Regions from separate parts of the Desulfotomaculum sp. genome, predicted to be linked through region 3. Evidence: riboswitches for the same ligand, from Rfam matches in the RefSeq annotation. Region 3 holds a riboswitch; each other region holds the start of a gene.

Region 1 (4,609 bases), on a different contig from region 3:
GCCTATACCAATGACCTGACGAAGGATGGTCTACTGGAGGCGGCCAAAATAGTCAGTCATGCCGCCAAGGGAAGCAAAAAAGACCTTAACCTGGACTTAACTTCAATTAAGCCCCTGGTTAATTTTGAAATTAAAACCCGGCCGGAAAGTGTGCCCACCACCACCAAAGTGGATTTAGTGAAAAGGGTGGAAAGGGCCGCCAGGGCTGTGGATAAGGATAAGATTAAGCAGGTTATCGTTGGCTACGGCGATACCGTACAAAAGGTAACCATTGCCAACACCGAGGGGACCTTTGTGGAGGATGAAAGAATCCGTACCAGGCTAGTTGTCAATGTGGTTGCTTCAGAGAATAATGTCATCCAGACAGGCTATGATGCCATCGGCAGTCATGCTGGTTTTGAATTGTTTGAGCAGTATAACCCCGAGGAATTTGCCCAGGTTGCCGCCCAGCGTGCAGTGAATATGCTTGAGGCAGTACCGGCACCTTCCGGTAAAATGCCTGTGGTAATGGCCGGGGAAGCTGGCGGCACCATGGTTCACGAAGCCTGTGGTCACGGCCTGGAAGCAGATTTGGAGCAAAGGGAACTGTCTGTTTACACCAACAAAAAAGGCCAACAGGTGGCCAATGAATTGGTTACAGTGGTGGATGATGCCACCATAACCAACCGTTACGGTTCCTACCGCTTTGATGATGAAGGGGTGCCCTCCCGGAAAGTTACACTGATTGAAAAGGGCATCCTGACCGATTACCTGTATGATCACCTGACAGCCGCCAAAGAGGGCCGGGAATCCAACGGCCATGGCCGCCGGGAATCCTATCAACACAAACCCATTCCCCGCATGGGCAATACCTACATTGCCCCAGGCAAAGAGGACCCAGAGAAAATTATCAAAGACTACAAAAGCGGCCTGTTGGTCAAAAAAATGGGCGGTGGTCAGGTCAATACCACCACCGGGGATTTTGTCTTTGATGTGGCAGAGGGTTATTTAATTAAAGATGGAGAAATCGGCCAAATGGTGCGGGGAGCAACCCTCACTGGCAACGGCCCGGAAGTTCTGCGCATGGTAGAAAGGGTTGGTTCCGATCTGGGCTTCACCATTGGCACCTGCGGCAAAGACGGCCAAGGGGCCCCTGTATCTGACGCCCAACCAACCATGGCCATTAAGGAACTGGTTGTAGGCGGCACAGCCCACAGTGATGAGGATAATAAACTTAGCCGCAAATTGGATGAAGGCTTTGGGAAGATCAGAAGAATATAGAATCGTTAAGGACGGCTCAGGCCGTCCTTAAAAGTTTACTTATCATGGTGTTATGATTTCAAATATTTTAGTTAATTCAAGCTGAAGGCCAGGAAAAAGAGTGGAAGTTAAAAGGGTTTCCTCACTAAAGACGCCAGCTTTTTGTAAATCACTGTCACCCTGAGTAAAGGTTTCAATGAGTCGGTTATCAGGGTCAACAATCCAATATTCTCTAACACCATGGGCAAAATAAAGCCTTCTTTTATCGAAGCGGTCACGCTTAATGGTTGAGGGGGAGAGTACCTCTACGACTAAATCAGGTGCACCTTGAATATTTAGTTTTTTAATAATAGAAAGCCGTTCTTTCGTAATATAGAGGATATCCGGTTGAAGTATATTGTGATTGTCAAATACCACATCTGTGGGAGCAGTAAAAACTTCCCCAATGCCATTTTCATAGACAAAACTATTTAAAATAGTGTACAGTCGTCCTACCACCCTTTGATGATTCACACTTGGCGAAGGTACCACAAATAACTCCCCTTCCAAAAGTTCATACTGTTCTTGACCATTTAATCCCATGTAATCTTCATAGGTATACAGCTTCTGGCTGACCTTCCTCATCTCGTTCACCTGCCTTAAAATTTAAGACCTAATATGCTTTGCAATATTTTAACACACCAATCCTATTTTACAAATAATTGGAAAAGCATCAACTGGCTAATTTTTTTATTTATAAGCATTCTAAAAAGGATATTGTTGACAAAAAGAGAATAATTATAAAACACATTAGATCTTTGTAGTATATTAAATAATAGGGGCATACTTCGCGAAAGTGAAGGACGCAAAGCTTCGGGCCTAAAGACCCAGTCCATGGCAGCCGGGTTGCCTTAGGATATTTAACGAAACCTAAGTTTAAGTACTGGTGGTTTCGTTTTTTGCGTTAATAAAAAGGAAACAGGAGAGGTCTATGAAGTTTACGCGGGGTTTTTTAGGAACATGGTTAGTTAATGAAGGTATTATCACCCAGAAACAGTTGGAGGATGCCCTGGAATATCAAAGGCAAAACCCGGAAAAGACCGGGGTTTTAGGCAAGGCTTTGGTACATTTGGGTTATTGCTCCGAGGATGATATAGCAAGGATTATCGCCAAGCAGGCAGGGGTTCCCTTTGTCTCTTTGGAGAAATACAACATCGACCCGGCAGCGATTACGACCGTTTCAGTTGATGCGATGAAACGCTACCGAGCATTTCCCATTGGCTTTAATAATGGCAAACTGTTGGTGGCCATGCAAAAACCCACGGATATTGTTGCCATTGATAATATACGTTCCTTAACAGGTCTTGATGTTATGCCCGTGTTTTCTCCGGATAGTGAACTGGATGTGGCCATTGAAAAATACAGCCGGGAAGCCCTGGGATTTAATAAGGTAGAAGAAGAAACGCCACAGCTTGAAGAACTTACAGAAAACATAGATGACGACCAAAAACCAGCTGTGCAGTTGGCTAACCTGATTTTATCCCAGGCTGTGGCTGCTAAGGCCAGCGATGTCCATATTGAGAGATATGAAAAACGTATGAGGGTGCGCTTTAGGATTGATGGTGTATTGCATGATATTATGGAACCGCCGGTAAAGATGCATGCCACCCTGGTATCCCGCCTTAAAGTAATGGCCAATCTGGATATAGCCGATCGCAGGGTACCCCAGGACGGGCGGATGTCCCTTAGAATTGAAGGAAGACCCATCGATATTCGTGTGGCTACCTTACCAACTGGTTATGGTGAAAGGTTAACCATGCGCCTGTTGGATGGTTCAGCTAGGGTGATTAGTCTGGAAGAACTTGGTGTAGCAACAAAAATACTTGAAAAATACCGCGATCTTCTAAAATTACCCTATGGTTTCATTTTAGTAACAGGCCCCACCGGCAGCGGCAAAAGCACCACTCTATACGCCAGTCTCAACTCCCTTGATCGGGTTAGTAAAAATGTCATTACCATTGAAGATCCTGTGGAATATCGAATGGAGGGGGTTAATCAAATTCAAATTAATCCCCAGGCAGGGCTTACCTTTGCCTCGGGTCTTCGCTCTATCCTGAGAAATGACCCGGATATTATTATGGTGGGTGAGGTTCGCGATCATGAAACTGCCAAAATTGCCATTGAATCAGCCATGACTGGCCATATGGTTCTGGCCACCTTACATACCAATGATGCCCCCGGTGCCATCACCCGATTAACTGAAATGGGCGTTGAACCTTTTCTGATTGCTTCATCCCTCGTATGTGTTTTAGCCCAGCGCTTGGCCAGGGTGCTTTGTCCCCATTGTAAAGAAAAGATTCAGTTAGCCAGGGAAGATTTGGCCAAGATTCCTGATTTCCCCTTTGAGGCTGGCGAAGATCGGATTACCCTATATAAGCCAAAGGGCTGTATGAGGTGCAGCAACACTGGCTTCCGTGGCAGAGTAGGTATCTACGAACTATTATTTGTTACCGAGAAAATTCAACGCCTGGCCCTGGCCAAGGCCTCAGCCAAAGAAATAACCAAGGCTGCTTTGGCTGAGGGTATGGTTGTTTTGAGACAAGATGGTTTGTTAAAGGTAAAACAAGGTATTACTTCTTTGGAAGAAGTATTAAGGGTGGTCGTATAATGGAAAACAGAAAGGTACCGGATATTAATGAAATATTAATACGTACCGTAGGGATGAATGGTTCGGACCTGCACTTAAACGTGGGAACCCAGCCGGCAGTTCGTGTTTATGGTGAACTGGTACGGATGGAAGATGTACCCAAACTGATGCCAAAGGATATCGAAAATATCATTTACCCTATTCTCCAGCCCCATCACCGGGAACAATTGGGGAAGGAATGGGAATTGGATTTTTCTTACTCTATTCCGGGCATTAGCCGTTTCCGCGGCAATATCATGTGGCAAAGAGGAACCCTGGCTGTTAACTTCCGGGTGGTAGCCATTAATATCCCCAAGCTTGCTGATTTAGGTTTGCCGCCAACGGTTAAGGAATTCTCCCGGCTGCCCAGGGGGCTAGTGCTGGTAACCGGGCCCACTGGCAGTGGTAAATCCACTACCCTGGCCTCAATTATTGATTTAATCAACGAGGAAAGAAGCTTAAATATTGTAACCATCGAAAATCCCATTGAATTTTTGCACAGTCATAAAAAATCCATTGTCAAGCAGCGGGAGGTGGGCATTGATACCCATTCCTTTGGTAATGCCCTAAGACATGTGCTGCGCCATGATCCGGATGTTATTTTAGTGGGAGAAATGCGTGATCTGGAAAGTATCTCCATTGCTCTTACCGCTGCAGAAACAGGACACCTGGTATTTTCAACCCTGCATACCCAAACAGCCACCC
Region 2 (4,609 bases), on a different contig from region 3:
AAACACCATTCTCGCACTACCACTTTCGCCTGTTTCACAAGACTATATGGTGTTTTTTCAGTGGAAAACATCATGTAATAAAAGTAGTCGCCATCCGTCACAAACATTTTTGATTCAGCGTTGGGATATCGACCATATTTTACTGATTCCGCCGCCTGTACAGGTGCAACGAAAATTGTGAACAGCAGACATGCTAACAATATAGCAATCAGACTTTTTTTCATTTTCAGTTCCTCCAAAAGTAAATAATTATTAGTAGTATCTGTATTCTTGAAAAACACCTCTTGATTCAAACAATAGATAATATATCAGCCTATAAGAATGCCGCTGCAATCTTGTTCCAATGAGGCTTTTTATGTACCCAATTTCTCCTGGTCCACGCCGCTTTATACGGTAATAACAACAGTGAACCGTCCTGAATCAGGTTTCCGGCGTCATCACACCGGAACATGGTCACTTCATTGTTCCGTATGGTAGCAATCAGGCTGTTTCGGTAATATCAGTAGTGCCACTTCACTAATTCGGAACAAAAAAAGGCAAATTAAGCGCATAACAGAACACAGCATCCTTTAGCCACTTTATACTTGTACACGCGAGGGCAAGAATATGCGCTCAATTTATTTCAATAGCTAAAGGAGGGCAACATAATGCAATATACAAACAAACCATCCAAGTTCACGTGGGAGGGGCTCGGAGATATTGGCGCTGGTAGGGAGACTATGGGCCCGGACATGCCGATGCTGGTTTACCGCCTGTTTCAATATTCGTTAAGGGATATCCTGACTCGTGAATATGACGAGGAAACTGCCAGCAACCTGCTTCGGGCAGTCGGATACTTAGCCGGTAAAGAGTTCGCAAAAAATGTACTGGATCTTTCCGGTGACTTTGATTTCTTTATTGCCAACCTGACCAATAAGCTCAAGGAGCTAAAAATCGGCTATCTTCGAGTTGAAAAAGCCGATTTGGATTCGCTATTCTTTACCTTGACGGTTGCGGAGGATCTGGATTGTTCGGGCCTGCCCATTACCGGTCAAACTGTGTGTGATTATGATGAGGGATTTATTGCGGGAATTCTGGAAGTATACAGCGGGCATCCTTTTACGGTCAGAGAGATCGACTGCTGGGCAACTGGTGACAGAATATGCCGATTCTACGCAACGTCTAAGTAGGTTTGATGTTATAGATGTTTTATAAAAATAATTTTGGAGAGGAGGTGGGCAAGGATGGACGATGAAAGTAAAAGAGCACTGGAAGAAATGCAAAATGTATTGGAGAAACTACTATCCGGACAGCAAAAAAACGCCACGGAAGTGCATACTCTCATACCCGAATTGCAGACTCTTGCCGCGCAAATTAATCAATTGATACAGAACCTGAATGAAATGAACCGTCTGGCACTGGACCTCTCGCAGGGTAAGTTGGATGGTCCCATCCCTCCCCGGCATAACTATATGGCCAGCCCACTAAAACAGCTCCACTCTCAACTGTCTACATTTATATGGAGCTTACGTCAACTGCGGTCAGGATATGTTGTCGGCAAACTGGAAGGGCCCGGCGAACTATTTGATATGTTTAACGAGTTGGTCGATCAGGTGGTGGCGGCCTCCACGCGGGAGGCAGGCAGCATCGGCAATTCGAATATACCCATACCCTTTAACAGTTGGCGTTATCATCAGATTTTAAAGACACTTGATTTACTCCATGTCTTAGTATTGGAGGTAGATGGCAGCGGACATGTAGTTTACGCTAACCATTCGGCAAAGGAACTATTTGGTGATATAGACTATATCTCAGAGCAAACGGAAAGCAATACACTGGGGCTTATCGCAAAGAACATTACGATAAGCAAAGAAGAAAATACATTTCCGGTTTCCCGAGAGGTTTATGAGGAACGCAACAACACATGGTACTGGGTCACATCCAACTGCTTTTTACTCCCTACTGGGCAATCATTTTACTTCAATACGATTGAAGACATTAGCGAATGGAAAACCAACGAACATCAATTAAAGATGTCGGCCACGGTGGATGAGATGACTGGTACCTATAACCGTAAATCCGGACTGCGAGAGCTTGAAAAGATACTGGCCCGTTCAGACCCTTCGAAAACTTACTGTATTGCTTTTATTGATATTGATGGCTTGAAAACCATAAACGACAATTACGGTCACAGTGAGGGGGACTATACGATCAAGAGTATTGCAAAGGTGCTTCTCTCTTCCATCCGCGGTTCGGATATGGTCTGCAGGTATGGTGGTGATGAATTCTTGATTATTTTTAGGGACTGTACGGAAGAGGTCGCAAAAACAATTATTACAAGGATGTACGAGAAACTGAACAATCTAGATCGTAAAAATCCCAAGCCCTACACGTTGTCCTTCAGTCATGGAGTAACTCCTTTTTCTAATAATCCAAGACCTGCCTATAGGGTTGCCGACCTGCTGGACTTGGCTGACAAAAAGATGTATCAATGCAAAAACCAAAAAAAGCAGAAAAAAGCAAAAGGTAAACCTCATGATGGTTAATGTACAGCATCATAGTTTACTGAAAGACAGAAAAGTGACTTATCACGATACTAGAAAACCGGCGGAAACACCGGGACGCAAAGCAAGAGGGCCTAATCCTCCAACCAGAGGAATGGCAGCCTGGCCGCCGAATTTGATAAAGCATCAAGGCTTTTTGCCCCAAATAAAGAGAGTGCCGCTTGACTGCAACATGCTCTTTTTATTCTTAGGAAAAACCAAAACTGAACATTCGCTTACCTGGATACCGTTCCTTTGGTTCCTTTGTACCCAACTGGTATTTTTTTGTTCCCAATTAAGGTTGGGATTGAACGACTTTTACATATAAAAGAAGAAAATTATGCCAATAATTATATAAAAGGAAATCTCCATTGAAAGGATATGACCTCGATTGTTTTTGGATTTTTTAAGCGAAAAATGCGATACTTAAGCAATTCCGTACACTCAAAGGGTGATGAGCCATCGAAAAACAGCGATGAACAGGAAAGCAAAATAAAAGAAAAGCTCCAGGATAACCTGGATAGATTGAAAATCATGTTGGGCGACAGCAACGATTTAAAGATGCACCCATTCCGGTTCGGGACAAACAACTCCTTTTCGGGAGCGCTGGTGTTTATAGATGACCTGGTTGACAACCCGACTTTAACCAATGCTATTCTGCGCCCGGTGATGAGCTGACAGCCGGAGAATAAACAGCCTCTGGCTAGACAGGAATTGCTGGAGGCACTCCAACGGAGGTCCTATGCTCCGGTGATATCCGAACTGTCCAGTCGCTGACTACTCTCACCGCGAGCTACCTGTCTGGTGACACAGCGATCCTTATTGACGGATGTACCTCTGCGCTTGTAGTCAGCACCAAGGGCTGGAAAAACGCACTGTTTCCGCACCCCAGTCTGAAACTGTGGTGCGGGGCCAGCGCGAGGGATTTACCGAAAACCTGCGCACAAACACATCACTCATCTGGCGAAAAATCCGCAGTGAGCAGCTACGTGTAGACCACATGACTGTTGACCGCAAGACCCAGACCGATGTGTGCCTGATGTACTTAAGCGGTGTGACCGACCTCAAGGTAATAAAGACAGTTAAGGATCGCGTGAGTCAGCTGGACGTGGACTCTATTTTGGAGTCGGGCTATATTGAGGAATATATCGAGGATGCGCCTTTTTCGCCATTTGCTACCGTAGGCTACAGTGAGAAACCCGATGTGGTCGCGGGTCGCCATCGTGGTCGATGGAACCCCCTTTGTGCTAACTGCGCTGATGCTGTTTATCGAAAGCTTCCAGACTGCCGAAGATTACTATGCCCGCCCACTGTACGCCAGCGTGACATGGATATTGCGTTTCATTGCATCTTTTATAACGGTGTTCGCTCCATCCACATATATTTCGTTGACCGCATTCCATTAAGAACGGATCCCTACTACGCTACTGTTTACGATTGCAAACGCGCGCAAGGGAACGCCATTTCCGGCTTTAATAGAGGCACTGATCATGGTATTTGCATTTGAATTTTTGCGCGAGGCCGGAATCCGGCTACCTCACCCAGTCGGTCAGCCATCAGCATCGTAGGCGCGCTTATTATGGGTGATGCGGCCGTAGCAGCCAGTCTGGTCAGCGCTTCCATGGTGATCACCTCGCTATGACAGCGGTGGCCGACTTTCTGGTACCAAGTTAAAATGACTCCAGCTCTATTCTGAGATTTGTAATGATGGTTCTGACTGGATTTGTAGGCTTTTACGGTGTTGCGATGGGATTCCTGGCGTTGCTGGTCCATCTTTCCACGTTGACATCCTTTGGAGTATCCTATTTCGACGGTTTCGCCGTTAAGAGCAATATGTAAGATTCTTTAGCGCGTATGCCACTCTTGTTCACCACATCCTTACTAGGTCATGGAAACATCCTGGAAGGAACGGCGTTTTTTCTCCATGTCCAATTGGTCTGCAATTTCTTATTTCGTGTCCTGAACATGGTGACGCTACGATGAAGCTTTAGGGATACAGAGCCTTATCCGGAAGATTTTCTTTACCTGGTCTGGCTCAATGAATACCAGGCCACCGAGACCTTCAATCGTCTCAGTTACGATCCGTA
Region 3 (4,609 bases):
AGAATGGGATAGTGTAGATAACGCAACAAAGTATATGATCTACAGAGATAAGAACAAAATTGGTGAAACTGCAGTTACCAGCTATACAGATACAAATCTAGCGGCAGGATTTAAATATACCTATACAGTTGTTGCTTGCAACAAATATAATTTCACATCGAAAGAATCACCCGCTAAAACAATTACAACTTCTGCTATAGCCATTCCCGGCAACAACTTGCTAGAAATTTTAGATGCTGTTGAAGAGGCTTTAGCTCAGATTAGCCCAGAAGACTGGGAAAAATTAAAGGAAAATAGGGATAGGCTGTTAGGCTATACGGATGATCAAATCATAGAGGCCCTAAAAAATACTGGACTTGAAAAGGCCTTTGAGAGTGTTATTAATTCTACCGTTACTGATCAACAGGCACGGGTCACGATCGCGATCATTAGAAGTGTGGCTTACCTAGGTGAAGATACTGGTTATGACAACAGAACAAAGGTTATTGAACAGGTTAAAGAATTAAAAACAACCTATAGTGAACAGATTAGCAAGTTAGTAGCTAAAGGTGTAACTCAAAAGGCTGTATATAATTATCTAGTCTATATGTATGACGAGATTCTTACTGGGGAATATGTGATTAACAACAATTCCTATGAATCTGATTTATATAGTGCAGCCTTAAAGGAACTGCGGAGTGGCATGCATGAAGATCTGAAAACAGTAGCTAAAGATGCCTTTGATAGAATCAAAAGTGATTATTCCACTGTAAATGAGGGAGATAGTGATTACAAAAAACTTCTTAAGGAGCTTATTGCTGAACAGGAGTTTGACACTATAACTGGAAGTAAAGTTCGCTTAATGAAGGAATACCTGGTCTCCGAAGTACAGGGGGATGAAGGTAAGTATGCAACTATCGTGGATTTGATGGACTTGATTATAAACACCAGTAAGGTTTTTGTACCTACCCAATCATAGGATCTACAGAAAAAATAAGGCCCTGTCTTAATTGACGGGGTCTTGTTTTCAGGGGGTATCATACATTTGATAGATGTTCATAGTCATATTTTGCCATGCCTGGATGACGGTGCAAAGGATATAGAAGTAAGCCTGCAAATGGCTAAAACTGCTGTAGAGGAAGGGATTACATCCATCATTGCCACCCCCCACTGTATCCCTGAGGTCTTTTTTACCAAAAGGCAAGAAGTATTATCTGCGGTGGCAGGGCTACAAAACGCCCTAGATGAGGCAGAATTATCTTTAAACATTCTACCTGGCATGGAGGTTCATCTAACCTTAGACGTACCCCAAAGGCTGGCTAATGGCAGTGTACTGACATTAAATGATACCGGAAAATATGTACTACTGGAATTCCCCATGAATAGTGTTCCCGCCTATGCCGGACAAGTTATCTTTGAAACCATGCTCAAAGGCATTAAGCCCATTATTGCCCATCCGGAACGAAACAAAGAAATAGCAGAAGACCCACAAATATTATTTCAGCTCATTGAAAAGGGCTGCCTGGTTCAGGTTACTGCCGGTAGTCTAACAGGTCACTTTGGGTCAAAAATACAGCAACTGACGCAGGATTTTCTCCGCCTTGGCTGGGTAGACTTTATTGCCTCCGATGCTCATGATGCCGTAAGGCGGCCTTTTAAAATGAAAGAAGCCTGGGCTGAGGCTGTGGAACTGGTGGGGGAGGAAGGGGCCAATCAATTGTTTATTGGCAATCCGACAAAATTAATTAATGGTGAAGTTATAAAGAAGGGCGACATAGAGCCCTATCCCCGAAGCAGAAAAAGGGCTGGACACAGGAAAAAAGTGAGCTTTTTTGAGCGGTTAAACCGTTTGCTGCGCTAGTTATTTGCAAGGTGGTGAAGGGAATTAAAAAGATAGGGGTATTTTTTGTTTGTTTGGTTTTGCTTGCTGCCGGAGGATATCTATATTTTGACCGAAATGTACTAAATGCCACTTCGGATATGGATAGTAAAACGAAGGAAGAGCAAAAAAGCGAGCTGCTGACGAAGGAAGAATTTTCTGATTTGCCGGAGGTGCAAGCTTTAAAGGAACAAGAAAAGGAATTGAAAAAGGGTGGTGCACTAGATACGAAAGCAGGTCAAGGAGTACCTTCCTCTGGTAATAAAAATACTACACAAGTTACCACTGACAACTCCAAAAAAGCGGACATTGAGAACCGACTAAAGCAAAAATTATCCTCTTTGCAAGGGGAATATAGTGCGAATATAAGTGGCTTGGTTGCCTCTGCAAAAGATGAATATAACCAAATTGCCTCTGGTCAAAAGACTGGTTCTAAATCTGCCTTAGCTCAAAAGTACTTAGGCCTAGCCCAAGGCATGGAGGCCCAATGTGACGCACGGGTTTACGCTGCCATTGCCTATGCTGAGAATGAACTTCAAGAGTATGGCTACCAAAGCAGTGTGCCGGAACAGGTTCGGCAAGCCTACCAACAGCAAAAAAAAGAACGCAGACAACAACTGTTAAGTAAATTATAGACATATTTGTATCAAATAGTTACAAGAGTCTTAAATGAGTCTTGAAAGAAGAGGATATATAAAAATCTGTTGAATGATAATTATAAAAAGGATCATATATGTTCCGACAAAGGCAAACTTCCCGAAAGGGCAGGACGCAAAGCCACGGGCCTAAAGCTGTAGCTAGGGCAGCCGAGCTGCCGATAACAATGTTAATATAGTCGGGGCTCAAGGAGGGTATGTTTTGTCATTTTATTTGAAAGCCCTGAGAGGCGTTTTTGTTTCTGATAAAAATGATCAAGGGACCAGACTGCATAAGCTTGAAAAGTTACAACAGAAATTAGTAGACGAGGGTTATCAGCCCTCCGAGGCTGAACACTTTGTAAGGGCTGCTTTAGGGTCTCGTAATTTGCAAAGTTTAGACAATAAGGAATTGGATACCGTGATTAAAAACCTTGAGGCACAAATCATGATTGCCCAAAAATGCAAGAATATCTTCTAAAATAAGGGGGAGTGTCGCACTACTTGTCTAAGTGGTAAGCGAAACTCCCCTTGTTTTCATAATCTAATTTTATTGTGGAGCCGGCCTATTATTACCTAGGCTCTCCCCAGTTGCATCAAAACCATGCCAAATAATCCTCGTTCCACTGGATGGGTAGTGTCCCTGGCCCAACACGATGAGCCTGATCCGATGCTCGCCCGGTGCCAGATCATCTGCCACCAGGAAATACCGCATGATAGGCTCCGGGGCATAGGTATCGATGAGACCATACCTGTTATTATCCACATATACGTTAGCCATGCCGCCATCTGGCACACACTTCACCCGTACTCCTACGGCACTGCCTGTAAAATTACTTTCCACAAAGGCCCCATTTTGTGACCCAACCAATACTGGTACGTTCCCTTTAACATTGGGCTTGTCCATTTGCTGGATAAGGGAAGCCTTATCGATTCGCTGCCAGGACAGATATCGATCAAAATCTGAAATTGGTTTTACATCGTCAATGTTGTTCTTTGTAATTTCCTTGGCCGACCTCTCTTTTAATAGATCGATTAAAGCCAATCCATGATCACCCTTCACTAGGGGCAGGTTATAATGCTCGGTCAAGTTTTGCATAGACTCTGGTAGGTTGTCACTTTGCATACATATAACTTCAGCCTGGGGAAAGGCCTTGCTGGCTGTTTGTAGAACAGCTTCATAGATAACGAGGGATTGCTCCATGCTTATGTCAGACTGATCCGACGCACTTGGATATAATATAATCAGGTCGGGCATCTCCGGCTTGGTGGATATAAAAGTATTTAAGGCCATTAAGGTACTCCAACTGGAGCCATCTATACTTGCCAGAGAAAAGAGGGATACTTTACAGCTAAATTCTGTGGCTAGCTTATTCAGCAACTTTTCTTGCTGTTCCTTGGAGGTGGCCCCGCTAGATCCTAAAACCGCAATGTTTATGGGCTGACTTAACTGTAGTTTCGTGTAAAGATTGTCAGATAGTGAGGTTGATGCAAAATCAGAGGCATTCTGTGCAGTCGCTCCCTTATGCTCCTTCGCAAATAGGTATTTGTAGCTAACCCCACCCGCCGATATCAGAAGGCCTAAGGTAAGTGCTGATACGATAATAATTTTTTGTATTTGCTCAAAACTTCTACGCAAGAAAATCACTCCCCAGAATATTATAAGTGGAAATCATTGCCAAGGAAAGCCCTTTGTCTATTTAGTAACAAAAAACAAACCAGACATATCGGTCAATTACAGAATTTTTGGTATAAAATTTGCAACAGACCATTCTGTACTATTTTAACTGTGGTATAATATCCATTGGAGTGGAGGGTTTGATATGTCCTTCTCGGCAGTAACGAAAAACGAATTAGCTCGTGTAGTTGGAAATAAACAATGCTGCCGTTTGGCGGAACTGGCTGCCCTGATTAAAATGGATGGCAGTGTGCAGATTAACGGTATGAGGAGATTTTCTTTAAATATAGTCACGGAAAATGCTGCCGTAGCCAGAAAAATATTTACACTATTAAAAAATCAATTTGGACTGGCCACGGAGATCATGGTGCGGCGCAAAGTAAGGTTGCGGAAAAATAATGTTTATTTAGTTCGTATTCCTCCCCAACCAGGCATCGA

What was found. A riboswitch is a leader RNA that binds a small molecule or an ion and turns the genes downstream of it on or off. The one in region 3 is predicted to bind cyclic di-GMP.
Region 1: it holds a riboswitch for cyclic di-GMP, as region 3 does, so the genes downstream of both, AC1U9Z_RS09985 (GspE/PulE family protein) here and AC1U9Z_RS13365 (hypothetical protein) in region 3, are expected to answer to the same signal.
Region 2: it holds a riboswitch for cyclic di-GMP, as region 3 does, so the genes downstream of both, AC1U9Z_RS03410 (hypothetical protein) here and AC1U9Z_RS13365 (hypothetical protein) in region 3, are expected to answer to the same signal.

The regions. Positions count from the first base shown of each region.
Region 1 covers NZ_CEVWQM010000014.1:61,732-66,340, forward strand. Annotated here, with positions in the region: gene AC1U9Z_RS09975 (TldD/PmbA family protein) at 1-1,260, shown strand, start outside; gene AC1U9Z_RS09980 (Uma2 family endonuclease) at 1,303-1,863, opposite strand; cyclic di-GMP riboswitch class I at 2,049-2,132, shown strand; gene AC1U9Z_RS09985 (GspE/PulE family protein) at 2,210-3,886, shown strand; gene AC1U9Z_RS09990 (type IV pilus twitching motility protein PilT) at 3,886-4,609, shown strand, end outside.
Region 2 covers NZ_CEVWQM010000004.1:62,389-66,997, forward strand. Annotated here, with positions in the region: gene AC1U9Z_RS03390 (hypothetical protein) at 1-9, opposite strand, end outside; gene AC1U9Z_RS03395 (hypothetical protein) at 1-224, opposite strand, end outside; gene AC1U9Z_RS03400 (V4R domain-containing protein) at 648-1,169, shown strand; gene AC1U9Z_RS03405 (sensor domain-containing diguanylate cyclase) at 1,224-2,525, shown strand; cyclic di-GMP riboswitch class I at 2,568-2,657, shown strand; gene AC1U9Z_RS03410 (hypothetical protein) at 2,940-3,200, shown strand; gene AC1U9Z_RS03415 (spore germination protein) at 3,352-4,029, shown strand; partial or broken gene AC1U9Z_RS03420 (spore germination protein) at 3,959-4,164, shown strand; gene AC1U9Z_RS03425 (spore germination protein) at 4,215-4,361, shown strand; gene AC1U9Z_RS03430 (sensor histidine kinase) at 4,497-4,609, opposite strand, start outside.
Region 3 covers NZ_CEVWQM010000023.1:10,361-14,969, forward strand. Annotated here, with positions in the region: gene AC1U9Z_RS13350 (S-layer homology domain-containing protein) at 1-958, shown strand, start outside; gene AC1U9Z_RS13355 (tyrosine-protein phosphatase) at 1,025-1,840, shown strand; gene AC1U9Z_RS13360 (hypothetical protein) at 1,894-2,493, shown strand; cyclic di-GMP riboswitch class I at 2,595-2,677, shown strand; gene AC1U9Z_RS13365 (hypothetical protein) at 2,717-2,974, shown strand; gene AC1U9Z_RS13370 (hypothetical protein) at 3,044-4,132, opposite strand; gene whiA (DNA-binding protein WhiA) at 4,317-4,609, shown strand, end outside.